Regions from separate parts of the Streptomyces sp. NPDC107581 genome, predicted to be linked through region 2. Evidence: riboswitches for the same ligand, from Rfam matches in the RefSeq annotation. Region 2 holds a riboswitch; each other region holds the start of a gene.
The links. Region 2 has a riboswitch for cyclic di-AMP ahead of ACZ7P3_RS35300 (M23 family metallopeptidase). Riboswitches for the same ligand answer to the same signal wherever they lie in the genome.
Positions count from the first base shown of each region.

Region 1: linked by a shared signal. The riboswitch ahead of ACZ7P3_RS27055 (transglycosylase family protein) and the one ahead of ACZ7P3_RS35300 (M23 family metallopeptidase) in region 2 are both predicted to bind cyclic di-AMP.
Region 3: linked by a shared signal. The riboswitch ahead of ACZ7P3_RS20545 (transglycosylase SLT domain-containing protein) and the one ahead of ACZ7P3_RS35300 (M23 family metallopeptidase) in region 2 are both predicted to bind cyclic di-AMP.
Region 4: linked by a shared signal. The riboswitch ahead of ACZ7P3_RS05560 (M23 family metallopeptidase) and the one ahead of ACZ7P3_RS35300 (M23 family metallopeptidase) in region 2 are both predicted to bind cyclic di-AMP.

Region 1 is NZ_JBVKBH010000011.1:105,594-109,797, reverse strand. Features, by position in the region: gene ACZ7P3_RS27065 (cytochrome P450 family protein) at 1-1,011, shown strand, start outside; gene ACZ7P3_RS27060 (transglycosylase family protein) at 1,201-2,271, shown strand; cyclic di-AMP (ydaO/yuaA leader) riboswitch at 2,454-2,623, shown strand; gene ACZ7P3_RS27055 (transglycosylase family protein) at 2,628-3,341, shown strand; gene eno (phosphopyruvate hydratase) at 3,747-4,204, shown strand, end outside.
Region 2 is NZ_JBVKBH010000018.1:80,801-85,004, forward strand. Features, by position in the region: gene ACZ7P3_RS35295 (GntR family transcriptional regulator) at 1-442, opposite strand, end outside; gene ACZ7P3_RS35300 (M23 family metallopeptidase) at 712-1,467, opposite strand; cyclic di-AMP (ydaO/yuaA leader) riboswitch at 1,480-1,643, opposite strand; gene ACZ7P3_RS35305 (M16 family metallopeptidase) at 1,963-3,351, opposite strand; gene ACZ7P3_RS35310 (M16 family metallopeptidase) at 3,348-4,204, opposite strand, start outside.
Region 3 is NZ_JBVKBH010000007.1:354,955-359,158, forward strand. Features, by position in the region: gene ACZ7P3_RS20540 (polyprenyl synthetase family protein) at 1-850, opposite strand, end outside; cyclic di-AMP (ydaO/yuaA leader) riboswitch at 1,382-1,579, shown strand; gene ACZ7P3_RS20545 (transglycosylase SLT domain-containing protein) at 1,584-2,072, shown strand; gene ACZ7P3_RS20550 (HAD family hydrolase) at 2,107-2,919, opposite strand; gene ACZ7P3_RS20555 (FAD-dependent oxidoreductase) at 3,431-4,204, opposite strand, start outside.
Region 4 is NZ_JBVKBH010000002.1:449,611-453,814, forward strand. Features, by position in the region: gene ACZ7P3_RS05550 (TetR/AcrR family transcriptional regulator) at 1-147, shown strand, start outside; gene ACZ7P3_RS05555 (SGNH/GDSL hydrolase family protein) at 355-1,140, opposite strand; gene ACZ7P3_RS05560 (M23 family metallopeptidase) at 1,402-2,361, opposite strand; cyclic di-AMP (ydaO/yuaA leader) riboswitch at 2,364-2,531, opposite strand; gene ACZ7P3_RS05565 (alpha-galactosidase) at 2,833-4,204, opposite strand, start outside.

The sequences.
Region 1 (4,204 bases), on a different contig from region 2:
CGCAAGGCCGAGCTGATGACGCACCTGCTCAACATCGACCCGCCGGACCACACCCGGCTGCGCCGGCTGGTCAGCAAGGCGTTCACGCCCCGCCGCGTCGCCGAGTTCGCGTCCCGGGTGCAGGAGCTGACCGACCACCTCATCGACGGGTTCGCGGGCACGGGCTCCGCCGACCTGATCCACGAGTTCGCCTTCCCGCTGCCCATCTACGCCATCTGCGACATGCTCGGCGTCCCGCGCGAGGACCAGGACGACTTCCGGGACTGGGCGGGCATGATGATCCGGCACGGGGGAGGACCGAGGGGCGGGGTGGCGCGGTCCGTCAAGAAGATGCGGGGCTATCTCGGCGACCTCATCCACCGCAAGCGCGAGGCCCTGCCCGCGGAGCCCGCCCCGGGCGAAGACCTGATCTCCGGCCTCATCCGCGCCTCGGACCACGGCGAGCACCTCACCGAGAACGAGGCCGCCGCCATGGCCTTCATCCTTCTCTTCGCCGGCTTCGAGACGACCGTCAACCTCATCGGCAACGGCACCTACGCCCTGCTCACCCACCCCGAGCAGCGGCGCCGGCTGCAGACGTCCCTGGCCGCCGGGGAGAGGGACCTCCTGGAGACCGGTGTCGAGGAACTCCTGCGGTACGACGGGCCCGTGGAGCTGGCCACCTGGCGGTTCGCCACCCGGCCGCTCAGCATCGGCGGGCAGGACATCGCCGCCGGGGACCCGGTGCTCGTCGTCCTCGCCGCCGCGGACCGCGACCCCGGCCGGTTCGCCGACCCCGACGTGCTGGACCTGTCCCGCCGGGACAACCAGCACCTCGGCTACGGCCACGGCATCCACTACTGCCTCGGTGCCCCCCTCGCCCGGCTGGAGGGCCAGACCGCTCTCGCCACCCTGCTCACCCGCCTGCCCGACCTGCGGCTCGCGGCCGATCCGGCCGAGCTGCGCTGGCGCGGCGGACTCATCATGCGCGGCCTGCGCACGCTTCCCGTGGAGTTCACGCCCGCGCCATGAGCGCGTCCGCCCGGGCGCACAGGAACACGTCCGCCCGGGCGCGCACGGCAGACGTCAATTCTGTGATCTTCACGTGATCTGTGCGGCATTAACTTGTGACAAGTGATCGTCTGCCTATACGTTCACCCATCAGCGCGGCGCCCAGCTTCATCCGCCGCGCCCCTCCGTTGTCGCACGAAAGGCTTCCGCATGCTCTCCGGGAACGGTCGTCACCGTCGCCCCCGTCAGGCTCCGGCTCTCCTCGTCGCGGCCGGAGTGACCGGCTCCGCCATCGCCATCCCGCTCCTCGGCGCCGCGAGCGCCAACGCGGCCGACGGCACCACGTGGGACAAGGTGGCCGAGTGCGAGAGCGGAGGTTCCTGGAGCGCGGCCACCGGCAACGGGTACTACGGCGGCCTGCAGATCTCCCAGGACGACTGGAACAGGTACGGCGGCTCGCAGTACGCCTACAGCGCCGACCAGGCCAGCCGCTCGCAGCAGATCGCCGTCGCCGAGAAGATCCTCGCCGACCAGGGCACCACTCCCTGGGCCACCTGCGCCCTGCTCTCCGGTCTGACCTCGAACTCCGGCTCCGTGGACGTCGACACGGGTGTCGGCGGCTCGGGCTCGTCGGACCAGGACGCGTCGGGCTCCGGTGACTCCTCCGGGTCCAAGGACTCGTCCGGCTCCGCCGGTGATTCCGACTCGTCCGACCTGCCGGATTCATCGTCTTCGTCACCTTCGTCGGACTCGTCGGACTCCTCCTCCGAGACGACCGCCAAGCCGTCCTCGGGCGGGGACACGGACTCCGGCAAGGGTCAGGGTAAGAACGAGGACAAGGTGGACAGTAAGGGCAACACCGCTGAAACCCCCAAGTCCGACAAATCCACCTCGCCCGGTTCCGGGGGCGCGCAGGGGAGCGGGTCGGCCACCACGGATCCCGCTACGGAGGATTCGGACAATTCCCAGCAGACCGGCGGCTCTTGGAGCCTGGTGGACACCGGCGCCCTCACCAGTGGCGGACGCCACCGTGGCGGCAGTGCGGATGAAAACATGACAAACGGTCAGGATGCCACCTCGTCGGGCCGCCACGCCTCCCGTGATGCGGGCACCTACACCGTCCGCGAGGGCGACACCCTCGTCTCCATCGCCGACTCCCTTGGTGTCGACGGCGGATGGCACGCGCTCTACGCCGGGAACAAGAAGGTCATCGGCACCGACCCGAACGACATCACCCCCGGTCAGGCCCTGGATGTCACTGCGGAAAAGGGTGCAAAGTAGCGGGAGTTGACGCCCCGCTTCACGCCTAATGTCCGTTTTGGCGAAAGTGTGGGATGAGTCTCAGAAGCCCTGATCGTCTTTGAAATTCCGCCGTGGGCATGTCTACGGTCAAGGCCGCTCGTCACCACGAGCCCCGGCAGTCGCAACGCCGAATCCTGCCAGCGGTTGCCCGGGAACAGTCGTCGCGTCATGCGCCGTAGGCAGGAGCGGGGGACCCAAGGTAAGTGCCGGGCCCAGCAGTTGAAGCTGGATCCGGCTTGGGGTGAAGCCGTGCCTCTCCAGGAGGTGCGGCCGGGCAACTCAACCGGCCCGAACCCGACAGCTCACCTCGCAGGCGTCGGTGAGGGGATCGATCCATGCTGTTTTCCGGCAAGGGCAAGCACCGTCGTCCGTCCAAGGCCACTCGCGTCATCGCGCTGGCCGGTGTCACCGGTGCCGCTGTCGCCGCCCCGCTGATGGCGGCCGGCAACGCCTCCGCCGCCACCACCTCCGAGTGGGACGCGGTCGCCCAGTGCGAGTCCGGCGGCAACTGGTCCATCAACACCGGCAACGGCTACTACGGCGGCGTGCAGTTCTCCGCCTCCACCTGGGCCGCCTACGGCGGTACGCAGTACGCCGCGCAGGCCAACCAGGCCACCAAGGCGCAGCAGATCGCCGTCGCCGAGAAGGTCCTCGCCGCCCAGGGCAAGGGCGCCTGGCCGGTCTGCGGCACGGGCCTGTCCAGCACCCCCAACAACGGTCCGGCCCCCACCACCGAGTCCAAGACCACCGGGTCGAAGACCGCTGCGCCGAAGACCACCGCGCCGAGCACCACCACCCGCTCCACCGACCCGCAGGCCGCCTCCCGCTCCGCCGAGCGCCCGGCCGCGAGCAAGACCGTCACCACCCCGGCCGGCAAGAAGGTCAAGAAGGGCGACGGCGAGTACAAGGTCGCCACGGGTGACACCCTCAGCTCCATCGCCGAGAAGCACGGTGTCAAGGGCGGCTGGAACAAGCTGTTCCAGCTGAACAAGGACATCGTCGAGGACGCCGACCTCATCTACCCGGGCCAGCAGCTGCACCTGAAGTGACACCTGGCTCCCACCCGGACCACAGCGCCCTCACAAGGCCGGCCCCCACTCTGAAGGCCTCGTGAGGGTCATCCCCCCGTCCCCACGGGCTCCCCGCCCCGGCGCGTGTTCCCCCGTACGCGCCGGGGCGGGGTTGTTTGTTCCCCCGCCCGGCCGCCCCGCCCGGCCGCCCCGCCCGGCCGCCCCGCCCGGCCGCCCTGCCCGGCCGCCCCGCTCCGTGTCCCCGCCCCGTTTCCCCAGTCTTCGGCCGGGCCTCATCCGGACGTCCCTTTGTTCCGTGCGTAAACAATGGGTACGGTCTCCCTGTCCACGGGCGGTCGGTCGACGGTCGGCGCCCCCGGGACGGTTAGGCTCTAGTCGCAAGGCACACCAGCCCGCACAACCAGCGTCACATCCACGAAGGAGATGCTCGTGCCGTCCATCGACGTCGTCGTAGCCCGGGAAATCCTGGACTCCCGAGGCAACCCCACGGTCGAGGTCGAGGTCGGCCTCGACGACGGCAGCACGGGTCGTGCCGCCGTTCCGTCCGGCGCCTCCACCGGTGCCTTCGAGGCCATCGAGCTGCGCGACGGTGACCCGAACCGCTACCAGGGCAAGGGCGTGGAGAAGGCCGTCCTCGCCGTCATCGAGCAGATCGGCCCCGAGCTGGTCGGCTACGACGCCACCGAGCAGCGCCTGATCGACCAGGCCATGTTCGACCTGGACGCCACCGACAACAAGGGTTCCCTCGGCGCCAACGCCATCCTCGGCGTCTCCCTCGCCGTCGCCCACGCCGCCTCCGAGGCCAGCGACCTCCCGCTCTTCCGCTACCTGGGCGGCCCCAACGCGCACCTGCTGCCGGTGCCGATGATGAACATCCTGAA
Region 2 (4,204 bases):
TGAGCATCGAGGTCAGCGAGTGGCTGCCGGAGGCCTGCGCGAGCGTCTCGTGGAACCAGCCGCCGAGCGAGCGCAGATCCTCGCTGCTGCCCCGCCTGGCCCGCTCCTGGCCCAGCCTGACCAGACCGCGCAGCACCTTCAGGTGGGCCTCGGTGCGCCGATGAGCGGCCCGGGAGGCACCGAGGGGCTCCAGGAGCATCCGCATCTCCAGCAGGTCGGCGGCCTCCTGCTCGGTCGGCTCGGCCACACAGGCGCCCGCGTGCCGCCGGGTCACCACGAAACCCTCCGCCTCCAGGGTGCGCAGAGCCTCGCGGACGGGGACGCGCGAGACGCCGTAGCGGCGGGCCAGGACTTCTTCGGTGAGCCGGCTGCCGCGCTTGTAGACACCGGAGACGATGTCGTCCCGGATCGCCGTACACACCGACTGCGCCGGAATACGCATGACCGACCTCCGCCTTAATCCCCGTGAAACGTCGACATGGACGTGTGTTCCGTGACTCTATTGCAATGAGTCGGAATTTCCGACGGCAGGCCTGAATCCATGGATATTTTTTGGACAGCCGGTGCGACGGGCGCAGTGAAAAACGGCAAAAGCCCCGGCGTGTGAGCCGGGGCTTGGGGTGCCGTGCGCGCGGTCGTCGGACCTTCACGCCGTGCTCGCGGTCGGACGATGCGCCGCGCTCGCGGTCGGACGATGCGCCGTACTCGCGGTCAGGCGTTCACGCCGTGCTTGCGGAGGTAGGCGACGGGGTCGACGTCCGAGCCGTACTCGGGGGTCGTACGGGCCTCGAAGTGCAGATGCGGTCCGGTGACGTTGCCGGTCGCGCCGGACAGGCCGATCTGCCGGCCCGGGGTGACCTTCTGGCCCACGGTGACGCCGATGGACGACAGGTGGCCGTACTGGGTGTACATGCCGTCGGCCATCCGGATCACGATCTGGTTGCCGTACGCGCCGCCCCAGCCGGTGGAGACGACGGTACCGGAGCCGACCGCGTGGACGGGCGTGCCGCTGGCCGCGTGGAAGTCGATGCCGGTGTGGGAGCCGGAGGACCACAGGGAGCCGCCGGTCTTGTAGCCCGTGGAGACGTACGAGTTCGCGATCGGGGCTACGAAGGCGTTCAGGCGCTTGCGCTCGGCCTCGCGGGCGGCACGTGCGTGGGCCTCGCGGTCCTTCCTGGCCTTCTCGGCAGCCGCCTTGGCCGCTGCCTCCTCGGCCGCCTTCTGCTCGGCGGCCTCCTTCTGAGCGCTGGCCTGCTCGTCGATCTGCTCCGCGAGCGTGTCGCTCACGGTGATCACCGGGGTGAGACCGGTCTGCTCGGCGGAGTTCTCCGCGGCGATCGCCGGGGTGGCCGCGAGGCTGCCGATGACACCGGTGCCGGTGAGGGCCGCGATACCGGCCGCCTGGGCGGTGGTGCGCTTGACCCGGCCGGGCTTGCGGTGCTTCCCGGTGGCGCATATGAACGCCATGAAGTGGCTGGTCCTTTCCTTCCCTCTCGCCTACCGGGTTAGCTGACGGGTTCGGAGCAGGAAGGTCTCCTACGGACCCCCTCGCTCGTGCGCGGGCGTCCGATTCACCCCAGGGACTGCGATGGGTCCCCGGCTCCCCTGGCTCGCGCCGTACGGGGACTCGGCGATGACTGTCCGGTGCCGCGGGCGCGGCGCACTGCCTGACGAACAGCCCGGAAGACGCTAAAGGGCCCGACTTTCGATCCCCAAACGGATCCGGGCTTTTGTAGTGCATCCCACAGGCCAGACGCGCACCTCTGCCCCAATTCGGACATCTGGCCATCTGGGTACCTGGGTACCTGGAGAAGAGCGCCGCACGGCAAGGGGCCCTGATGACCCGTCGGTCACCAGGGCCCCCGCGCGCGTGGAACCGCCGTCGCCTCGATACCGGTCCGGTCGTCGGCACCGGGCTCGTCGTCGGCAACGGGCTCCACGCGCGCGTAGGGCCGTCGGCCGCTACTCGGCCGTCACGACGGTGACTTCGCCGATGCCCAGCGCCTCGACCGGCGCCTTGATCTCGGCCGCGTCACCGACGAGGACGGTCACCAGGCGGTCCACCGGGAAGGCGTTGATGACCGCCGCGGTGGCCTCCACGGTGCCCGTGGAGGCGAGCTGCTGATACAGCGTCGCCTGGAAGTCGTCGGGCAGGTGCTGCTCGACCTGGTCCGCCAGAGTGCTCGCGACGGCCGCGGCCGTCTCGTACTTCAGCGGCGCCACCCCCACGAGGTTCTGCACGGCGACGTCGCGCTCGGCGTCGGTCAGGCCATCCGCCGCGAGCGTACGCAGCACCGTCCACAGGTCCTCGAGCGCCGGACCGGTGTTCGGGGTGTCCACGGAGCCGCTGATGGCGAGCATCGCCGCGCCGGTGCCGTCCGGCGCCGAGCGCAGGACCTGCCCGAAGGCACGCACGCCGTACGTGTAGCCCTTCTCCTCGCGCAGAACCCGGTCCAGGCGCGAGGTGAGGGTGCCGCCGAGGCAGTACGTGCCGAGCACCTGGGCGGGCCACACCCGGTCGTGCCGGTCGGCGCCGATCCGGCCGATGAGCAGCTGTGTCTGGACGGCGCCGGGCCGGTCCACGATGACGACGCGGCCGGTGTCGTCGGCGCTCACCGCCGGCACGGGCCGCGGTTCGCCCGGGGTGCCCGTCCAGGCGCCCAAGGTGTCGGTGAGCAGCGCGTCCAGGTCGGTGTCGGTGAGGTCGCCGACCACCACCACGGTGGCGGTGGCGGGCCGCACATGGCGGTCGTAGAAGGCGCGTACGGCCGCCGCGTCGATCTTCTCGACCGTCTCCTCGGTGCCCTGGCGCGGGCGCGACATGCGCGAGGTCCCCGGGAACAGCTCCTTGGAGAGCTCCTTGGCGGCCCGGCGGGCGGGGTTGGCCAGCTCGTGCGGGATCTCGTCCAGACGGTTGCGGACCAGCCGCTCGACCTCGCTCTCGGCGAACGCGGGCGCGCGCAGGGCGTCGGACAGCAGGCCGAGGCCCTTGGCCAGGCGGGAGGCCGGGACCTCCAGGCTGAGACGGACGCCGGGGTGGTCGGCGTGCGCGTCGAGCGTGGCGCCGGCCCGCTCCAGCTCGGCGGCGAACTCCTCCGCCGAGTGCCGGTCGGTGCCCTCGGAGAAGGCCCGGGCCATGATCGTGGCGACGCCGTCCAGGCCGGCCGGCTCGGCCTCCAGGGGCGCGTCCAGCAGCACCTCCACGGCGACGACCTGCTGGCCGGGGCGGTGGCAGCGCAGCACGGTCAGGCCGTTGTCCAGGCTGTCGCGCTCGGGGGCCGGGAACGCCCAGGGCCTGGCCTCGCCGGCCTGCGGCTGGGGGTGGAAGTCCATCGTGGCGAGATCGCTCACTTGGCCGTCTCCTCGTTGTCGTTACCGGCCTCTACGGTGGCTTCCTGCTCCGGGTCCTCGGGCACGTCGGCGTCCTCGACGGTCTCGGGGGACTTCGGCTCGTAGACGAGCACCGCGCGGTTGTCGGGGCGCAGGCGGGCCTTGGCGACCTCCTGGACCTCCTCCGGGGTGATCTCCAGGACGCGCTGGACGGCGGTCAGGGCGAGCTGCGGGTCGCCGAACAGGACGGCGTACCGGCACAGTTCGTCGGCGCGGCCGGCGACCGTGCCGAGCCGGTCCAGCCACTCGCGCTCCAACTGGGCCTGAGCGCGCTCCATTTCCTCAGGAGTGGGGCCTTCCTCGGCGAACCGGGCCAGCTCCTCGTCGATGGCGGTCTCGATCACCGGCACCTCGACGTCACCGGAGGTCTTCACGTCCAGCCAGCCCAGGGAGGGCGCGCCGGCCAGTCGCAGCAGGCCGAAGCCGGCCGTGACGGCCGTACGGTCACGGCGCACGAGCCGGTTGTACAGGCGGGAGGACTCGCCGCCGCCGAGGACGGTGAGGGCGAGGTCGGCCGCGTCCGCCGCGCGGGTGCCGTCGTGCGGCAGCCGGTAGGCGGCCATCAGGGCCCGCGCGGGGACCTCCTCGACGACGACCTCGCGCAGTTGCTCGCCGATGGTCTCGGGCAGCGAGCCGTCGCGGGGCTCGGGCTTGCCGTCATGGGCGGAGATCGACCCGAAGTACCTCTCGATCCAGGCGAGGGTCTGCGCGGAGTCGATGTCGCCGACGACGGAGAGCACCGCGTTGTTGGGCGCGTAGTAGGTGCGGAAGAACCGGCGTGCGTCCTCCAGGGTGGCCGCGTCCAGGTCCGCCA
Region 3 (4,204 bases), on a different contig from region 2:
CCTCGGCGAGCCGGGCGTCGTCGCTGAGGTCGGAGTCCAGCAGCTCGCACAGGGCGAGGTCCTCGGGCAGGCCGAGGCGTGCGGCGCGCTCGCGCAGCCGGAGCACGGGCAGCGTCGGGATGCCCTCGCGCAGGTCGGTTCCCGGGGTCTTGCCGGACTCGCGCGAGTCGGAGGCGATGTCCAGGACGTCGTCGGCGAGCTGGAAGGCGACCCCGAGCCGCTCGCCGTACTGGGTGAGCACGTCGACGACCGTCTCGTCGGCGCCGGACATCATCGCGCCGAACCGGCAGGAGACCGCCACCAGCGATCCCGTCTTGCCGCCGAGCACGTCCAGATAGTGCTCGACCGGGTCGCGGCCGTCCGAGGGACCCGCGGTCTCCAGGATCTGCCCGGTGACCAGCCGCTCGAACGCGAGGGCCTGCACCCGGACCGCCTCGGGGCCGAGGTCGGCGAGGATCTGGGAGGCACGGGCGAAGAGGAAGTCGCCGGTCAGGACCGCGACGGAGTTGCCCCAGCGCGTGTTGGCGCTGTCCACACCGCGCCGCACGGCCGCCTCGTCCATGACGTCGTCGTGGTACAGCGTGGCCAGATGGGTCAGCTCCACGACGACGGCAGACGGTACGACGCCCGGCGCGTACGGATCGCCGAACTGTGCCGCGAGCATCACGAGCAGCGGCCGGAACCGCTTCCCACCGGCCCGTACGAGGTGCTGCGCGGCCCCCGTGATGAACGGGACCTCGCTCTTGGTGGCTTCGAGCAAGCCTTCCTCGACAGCCGCCAATCCGGCCTGGACATCGGCTTCCAGAGCCTGGTCCCGCACGCTCAGCCCGAACGGCCCGACGACGGTCACGAGGGGTCTCCTGTCTGCTGGTGTCTGCTGGCGGTTACACGGTTTGTCGATAGGTCGCTGCCATCACTCAAGTCAGCGTATCCGGTCCTGTTTCGATCACCGATAGCGCCCACCGGTCCAGCCCGGGCGGTATCGGATCACGGCCGGTATGTTCTTGATCATCTGATAACGACAGACATGCATTGACTTAACAGGAACTCGTCCGATTTGTCGCGAACCGGGCCGTGAGCAAATTACTCCTTCCGTGTCACAGTCAGCTAATCCCTCTAATCCCTCATGTCCTATTTGATGCAGTTTGCTATTTCGTGAGTTGGGTCACGCGGGCCGACATATCCAGCCACCCGGCACCACCACCGTTCCCCCTTGCGGCACCGGCCAGTTGAGCGTTGGCAACAGCAAAGGATCAAGTACCCCATACGGGACAGACCAAGGTCAACTGGCACGTTGTGTGAATCCACTACTTGTTCCGGACATGTGCTCTCGCATAGCTTCCGGGCCTGTCAGGCGAACGCCGAATCCTGCCGCGTCTGACACCACCCATCGACGAACTCATTCGTACGGCAGGAGCGGGGGACCCAGGTAAGCCGCTGGACCGGGCGGCACATGTTGCAGACGCACATGTCGTCACCGGAACGGCTAGGGGTGAAGCCAGGCCTCCCCGGAGGTCCGGCCGGGCAACTCCCCGCGCCCGAACCCGACAGCTCACCTCGTAGGCGACGGAGAGGACATCGCCATGCCTGCTGCCGCTCAGCACCTCCGCATTCGCACCAACCGCCTCATCCGCACGCTCACCGTCGCCGGCACCGGCGCCGCGGTCCTCGCCCTGCCGCTCATCGGCGCGGCCGACGCCTCCGCAGCCACCCCCACGGCCACCACGCCGTCCACCACGCTCGCCGGGTACCCGAACAACCTCGACGGCTGGATCCACGAGTCGCTCGCGATCATGGCCGAGAAGAAGATCCCGGGCACCTACAACGGCATCCACCGCAACATCATCCGCGAGTCCTCGGGCAACCCGAACGCCATCAACCTCTGGGACTCCAACGCCGCCAAGGGCATCCCGTCCAAGGGCCTGCTCCAGGTCATCGACCCGACGTTCAACACCTACCACGTGGCCGGAACGTCCTTCGACATCTACGACCCGGTCGCGAACATCACCGCCGCCTGCAACTACGCGGCCGCGCGCTACGGGTCGATCGACAACGTCAACGGCGCCTACTGACGAGCGTCCGCGGCGGGCCCTACTGATATCCCGGTCAGTCGGTCGGGAACAGTCTTTCGAGGACGACGGCAATGCCGTCGTCCTCGTTCGACAGGGTGACCTCGTCGGCGACCGCCTTGAGTTCCGGGTGGGCATTGGCCATGGCGACACCGTGCGCGGCCCAGTCGAACATGGGGATGTCATTGGGCATGTCGCCGAAGGCCAGGGCCCGGCCGGCGGCGATCCCCAGGTGGTCGGCCGCCAGCGCCAGCCCCGTCGCCTTGGTGACACCGCACGGCTGGAGTTCCACGGTCCCCGGCCCCGACATCGTGACCGTCGCCAGCGAGCCCACCACCGAGCGCGCGATCGTCGCCAACTCGTCGTCGGACAGGGCGTGATGGCGCAGCAGCACCTTGCTGATGGGCTCGCACCACAGGTCGTCGCGCCGGCCGACCCGCACGGCGGGCAGGGTCGGGTGCGGCATCAGATACCCCGGCTCGATCAGCGTGAGGCCGTCCACCCCGTCCTGGTCGACGGCCGCGTAGACCTGCCCCACCTCGGCCTCGATCTTGCCGAGCGCGGTCTCGGCGAGCTCCCGGTCGAGGCGCACCGACCACAGCAGACGACCGGCTCCGGCGTCGTAGACCTGCGCGCCCTGCCCGCAGACCGCGAGCCCCGTGCACCCGAGGCCGTCCAGCAGGGGCCGCACCCGGGGGGCCGGGCGGCCCGTCACCACCAGATGCCGGGCGCCGGCCCCTGCCGCCCTCGTGAGCGCGGCGAGCGACCGGTCCGAGACGGTGTCGTCACCACGCAGCAGTGTCCCGTCCAGGTCAGTGGCGATCAGTGCGTATGCGGGGGGTGCAGCCATGATCAGAGAATACGGACAGCGCACCCCGCCGACTCACCCTGTTGTCCGCCGACTTGTGCGCTTCTCACCCCCAAGTGGTGCCTGCGGGCTCCCTGATGGCGGTGTTGATACGGTCGGGCCTGGCGGTGAGCGGGATGGTGAGCATCCGCGCGGAGAGCTGCTTCTCGCCTCGCCGAAGCAACCGGCCGCTTCAGCCCACAGGGCGTGCGGCACCGCACCTCGGAGCGGTCGGCGCGCCGCGTGACCCGCTCGGTCGGCTGCGGCGCCGCCCGCGCGGCCCCGGAGAACCGGGGCGCCTCGGGCCGGGCGCAGACGGCCGCGATCCGCTCCTCGCTCGCACCGGCCCCGCGCGGGCCGACCGCGCGGCGTGCACACAGGCGCTGCAGCCGTTGGTCTTCCCCGGCCGGCGGGGACCGGGGATCCACGTCCTCCCCCGTCCACGCCCTCCTCTTCCGCATCCGGCGCCTGGACGACGACCGTCACCCGTTCGGTGATGTGCTGCCCGCCGGTCTCAGCGGTGCGCCGCCGCCAGGTGCTGGGCCAGGCGCGGCGAGGCGAACTCCGTGCCGCAGACGAAGCGCATCACCGGGCCGTAGGAGGACGCCGCCGGAAGGCCGGTGAAGTACAGACCGGGGACCGAGGAGACATAGCCGGCGCCGAGCCTGGGGGCGCCCCTGCTCACCGCGAGGCGGGTGCGCAGTTCGTGGCCGAGGAAGTCCATCGCGGCGATGTTCACCCGGTAGCCGGTGGCCGCGATGACGTGGTCGGCGGGCAGCTGCTCGACGGGTCCGCCGTGCGTGCGGACGGTGAGGACCGGGGTGCCGTCCTGGGCCTCGGCGCCCAGCACCCGCTCGACCTCCTGGACCTGGACCTTGTCCTCGAAGCGGTCGCGCAGCCACCAGGCGCCGAGCGGGCCGAGGACCCGGCGGACCAGGTAGTGGCGGGTCCGGGCGGGCAGGAAGCGGTACGGCTGCGGGTAGTAGCTGAGCGCCCACAGGGACCAGGCACGGCCGAAGGGGGACTCGGGGCGCAGCTTCGGCTGGTCCCAGGGCGGGGCCCCGAAAGCGACCCGGCCGCGGCCGCGCGAGACCACGCGCACCTGGGCTCCGGCCTCGGCGGCGAGCGCCGCCGTCTCCAGTGCGGACTGGCCGGCGCCGACGACGATCAGCTCCTTGCCGGCGAAGCGGGTGAGGTCGTGGTGCTGGGAGCTGTGGGAGACCGGCCCGGTGGGTGCGGGTCCGTCGGCCGCCGCTCCCGCCAGCTCCGCCGGGAAGTGGGCGAATCC
Region 4 (4,204 bases), on a different contig from region 2:
CTGACCGCGCTCCTGGACGGGCTGGCCGTGCAGCTGACGTCGTATCCGGGCGCGGTGCCGCGCGCGCGGGCGCAGGTATGGGTGGACGACGCCCTGGCCCGGGAACTCGGTCTGGAGCGGGAGGCGTCGACCGCACCAGGGCGGTGAGCCTGCCGGGGCGGTCAGCGTGCCGGGCCGGTCGGCCTGCCGGCTCGGTGAGCCTGCCGAGGCGTTCAGCCTGCCGGACCGGTCAGCGTGCCGAGGCGGTCAGCGTGCCGGGGCGGTGTGCAGATCCGGGCGGTGCGTGGACCGGGGTGGGCGCACCCGTGTGCCCCGCACCGCTGAGCCTGCGGTACGGGGCACGCGTGCGGGCCCTCAGGCCACCGATGCGATCCGCATCTTGATGTCGTCCGGCGACAGGGTGCCCTTCGCCGTCACATGGTCCCCGGAGGACTCGCCGCGCAGCCGGCGGCCGATCCACGGCACGAGGTACTCGCGGGCCCAGTGGACGTCGTCACGGCGGATCTCCAGGGTGCCCCGGACCGGGAGCGGCGGCCAGGACTGCTCCGGGTCGGCCGGGATCTGCAGGCCCAGGGCCTGGCCCGCCCTGAGCGCTACGCGCGTGTGCCCCTCGGGCGAGAGGTGCAGCCGGTCGTCGTCCCAGGCCCTGCGGTCCTGAACGGACTTGAGGGACCACAGGTCGAGCACGGGACAGCCGTACCGGTCGGCGATGGCGCGCACGTGCCCGTTGTAGGTGGCGATCTTGCCGCGCAGATGCTTGAGCAAGGGGACGCCACGGGTGTCGAAGCCGGTCGTCACCAGCACGGTGCCGACCGCCTCGGTGAGCTGGGCCACGGCCCGCTCGAAGCGCTCGGCCACCTCGTCCGGGTCGGTGCCGGGCCGGATGATGTCGTTGCCGCCCGCGCAGAAGGAAACCAGGTCCGGGGCCAGTTCGGCGGCCTTCGGGAGCTGGTCGGCCACGATCTGGTCGAGCAGCTTTCCGCGCACCGCCAGGTTCGTGTACACGAAGTCGCCCTCGGGTCTCCGGTCGGCGAGCAGTACCGCGAACCGGTCGGCCCAGCCGACGAATGCCCCGTCGGGCCCGGGGTCGCCGACGCCCTCGGTGAAGCTGTCCCCCACCGCCACGTACGACCCGATCACTGATGTGTTGTCACTCTTCGAATCGTCTGCCACGTCGGACCATGATTCACCTTCGGATGTGACCTACGCGACCGTAATACGGGGTTGACGAACGGTGAGATAAGACACTTCTAAATAGTCGGCCAACCCTGGAATAAGGCCCTGGTCACAGGCGTTGACGGTCCGAGCCGAGCGTATGCGACACCGAAGGCCGGACCCGGGGACCGGGTCCGGCCTTCGGCTGCGTGTCAGGCAGGTGGTGGTGCGGGAGTCGCCGGTGGCTCAGCCGACAGCGACGCCGTGCGAGCGGAGGTAGCCGACCGGGTCCACGTCCGAGCCGTAGTTCGGCGTGGTGCGGATCTCGAAGTGCAGGTGCGGGCCGGTCACGTTGCCGGTTGCACCGGACAGGCCCAGCTGCTGGCCCTCGGTCACGGTCTGGCCGGCCGAGACGGAGAGCTGGGAGAGGTGGGCGTACTGGGCGTAGTAGCCGTCGTTCAGCTTGATGACGACCTGGTTGCCGTAGGCGCCGCCCCACCCGGCGGAGACGACGGTGCCGGCGGCGACGGCCTTGACGGGGGTGCCGGTCGGGACGACGAAGTCGACGCCCGTGTGGTAGCCGCTGGACCACATGCTGCCGGCCACGTGGTAGCCGGTGCCGACGGTGGCGCCGGTGACCGGAAGGGTGTAACCGGTGTCGGGGGTGGCGGCGGGCCCGGAGGTCCGGCCGGCCTGGGACGGGTGCGCGGAGGCGTCGGACCCGGGGGCCTGCGAGCCGTAGCCCGAAGGCTGCGGAGTCTGCGTGGACTTCGGGGGCTGCGGCGTCCGCGAGGGCCGTGCGGGCTCGGCGTGGGCCGGGGCGGCCTTCCCGCCGAGCGACAGCTTCAGACCCGGGTGGATCAGTGAGGGGTTCTCACCGACGGCCTGCCGGTTGTCCGCGTAGAGCCGGTGCCAGCCGCCGCCGACGTTCTGCTCGTCGGCGATCTTCGCGAGCCAGTCGCCGGACTTCACCGTGTAGACGCGTACGCCCGAATTCTGCTGCGCGCCGGCCGACTTCGCGGCCGCCTTTTCCACGTTCGGAAGGGACTGCACGGCCTTTCCGGAAACGGACTGCGAGGTCGCCGCGTGCGCTCCGGCGGCCCCCATGAGCGGCAGAGCCAGCGCGGCGCCACCGGTTCCGGCGACGGCGATCGAGCGGGTGAAACGCCGGGTCTTCGGGCGTCGGTGCTTACCCTTCGCGGGCATGGAGCATTCCTCTCCGGCGCCTGCGAGGTGAGCTGTCGGGTTCGGACTGGAGCTGTCCGGCCGCGCGGTGCGCGGCTGCACCCCAAGCCTGTCGCGGAGACCGGGACAGGCTGTCGTACCTGGTGGGTCCCCCGCTCCTGCCGTGCACGGGTCATGGGTGTGGGGACTCCGGGCGGCGGCAGGATTCGGCGTTCCGTCCGGATTGATGGCGAACGTAAGCGAGCAGGACGCACCCGGACAAGCAGCTGGTTCCCGGCGTCCCCGTCCCAGCTGATCGAATTCGGGAATTCCCGGTCACCCTCCGTGAATTCCCCTTTCCAGTCCTCTTTCAATTTCCCGCACACACATGAGAATTACGTGGACATGACCCGCGACACACGGTCACGGATATGACGCTCCTCACGCGCCGACTCGCCACACCTTCCCATTCCAGACCGAGTTGGAATGAAAGCATCAATTCGGACAGACGATTCAGATGCGGCGCAGCCGGAGAGCCGTCGCATCCAGGTCGCCCCGCAGTCCGGTGCGCAGCCCGTGGTGCAGGAGAACGGCCCCGCGGTGGATTTCTCCCGTTTCACGACATTCATACGATGCGGTCGGGTCGAGACCGCGCAGCCGCACCGCCGGTACCGGTTCGCCGTAATGCTGCGCCTGGAGGCAGGCGAGGACCACGGTCTCGCCCCCGAGGACGTACTGGACGGCGCTCAGGCCGCCCGCCGGGGGCCGCAGCCGGTAGAGGTCGCCGCGCTGGACGACCGGGCGGATCTCCTTGTAGAGAGCCACCCACTCCCGGGCCTCGGCCAGTTCCTCCGCGGCCCACTCGGTGAGGTCGCCGCCGACTCCGAGCACCCCGGCCATCGAGCTGACGAAGCGGAACCGCAGCGAGCTGGCCCGCCCGTTGAGCTGTGTGTTCGGGCTGTCGGTGACCCAGGCCGCCATGACCCGCGCGGGATGGATCTGACTGAATCCGTGCTGGATGGCGAGCCGGTCGAGCGGGTCGGTGTTGTCGGAGGTCCACACCTGGTCGGTACGGCCGAGCACGCCGAGGTCGATCCTGCCGCCGCCGCCCGAGCAGGACTCGAAGGCCACCTGGGGGTGGGCGGCGCGCAGCCGGTCCAGCAGGGCGTACAGGGCGCGGACGTGGTCGACCCACAGGCGCTGCGGGTACGGCTCCCCGGGCCAGCCGGCGTCGGTGAAGCAGCGGTTGAAGTCCCACTTCACATAGTCGATCGGGGCGCTGGACAGAAGGGTGTCCAGCTGCTCCCAGAGATACTCCTGGACGTCCTCGCGGGCGAGATTGAGGACGAGCTGGTGGCGAAATTCCGTCCGCTTCCGTCCCGGTCGGTACTGCACCCAGTCGGGGTGGGCGCGGTAGAGGTCGCTGTCCGGGTTGACCATCTCGGGCTCGACCCAGATGCCGAACTGCATGCCGAGCTCGTGCACCCGGTCGGCGAGGGGCTTGAGGCCGCGCGGGAAGCGGTCGGGGTTGGGTGTCCAGTCGCCGAGTCCGGCGTGGTCGCTGGTGCGGGCGCCGAACCAGCCGTCGTCCACGACGAACAGCTCGACGCCGATCCCGGCGGCCCGCCGCGCGAGGGCGGCCTGCTGCTCCTCGGAGATGTCGAAGTTGGTCGCCTCCCAGGAGTTGAACAGCACCGGCCGGTCCTGCTCCGCGCCCGGGACGACATGCACCCGCTGGTAGGCGTGCCAGGCGCGGCTGGCCCCGCCGAAGCCGCCGTCGCTCCACAGGCCCGCGAAGACGGGGGTGGTGTACGACTCCCCCGGCTGCAGGAGCAGCAGACCCGAGTCGTCGTGGCCGGCGCCGCCGGTGATCTGCACGCGCGCG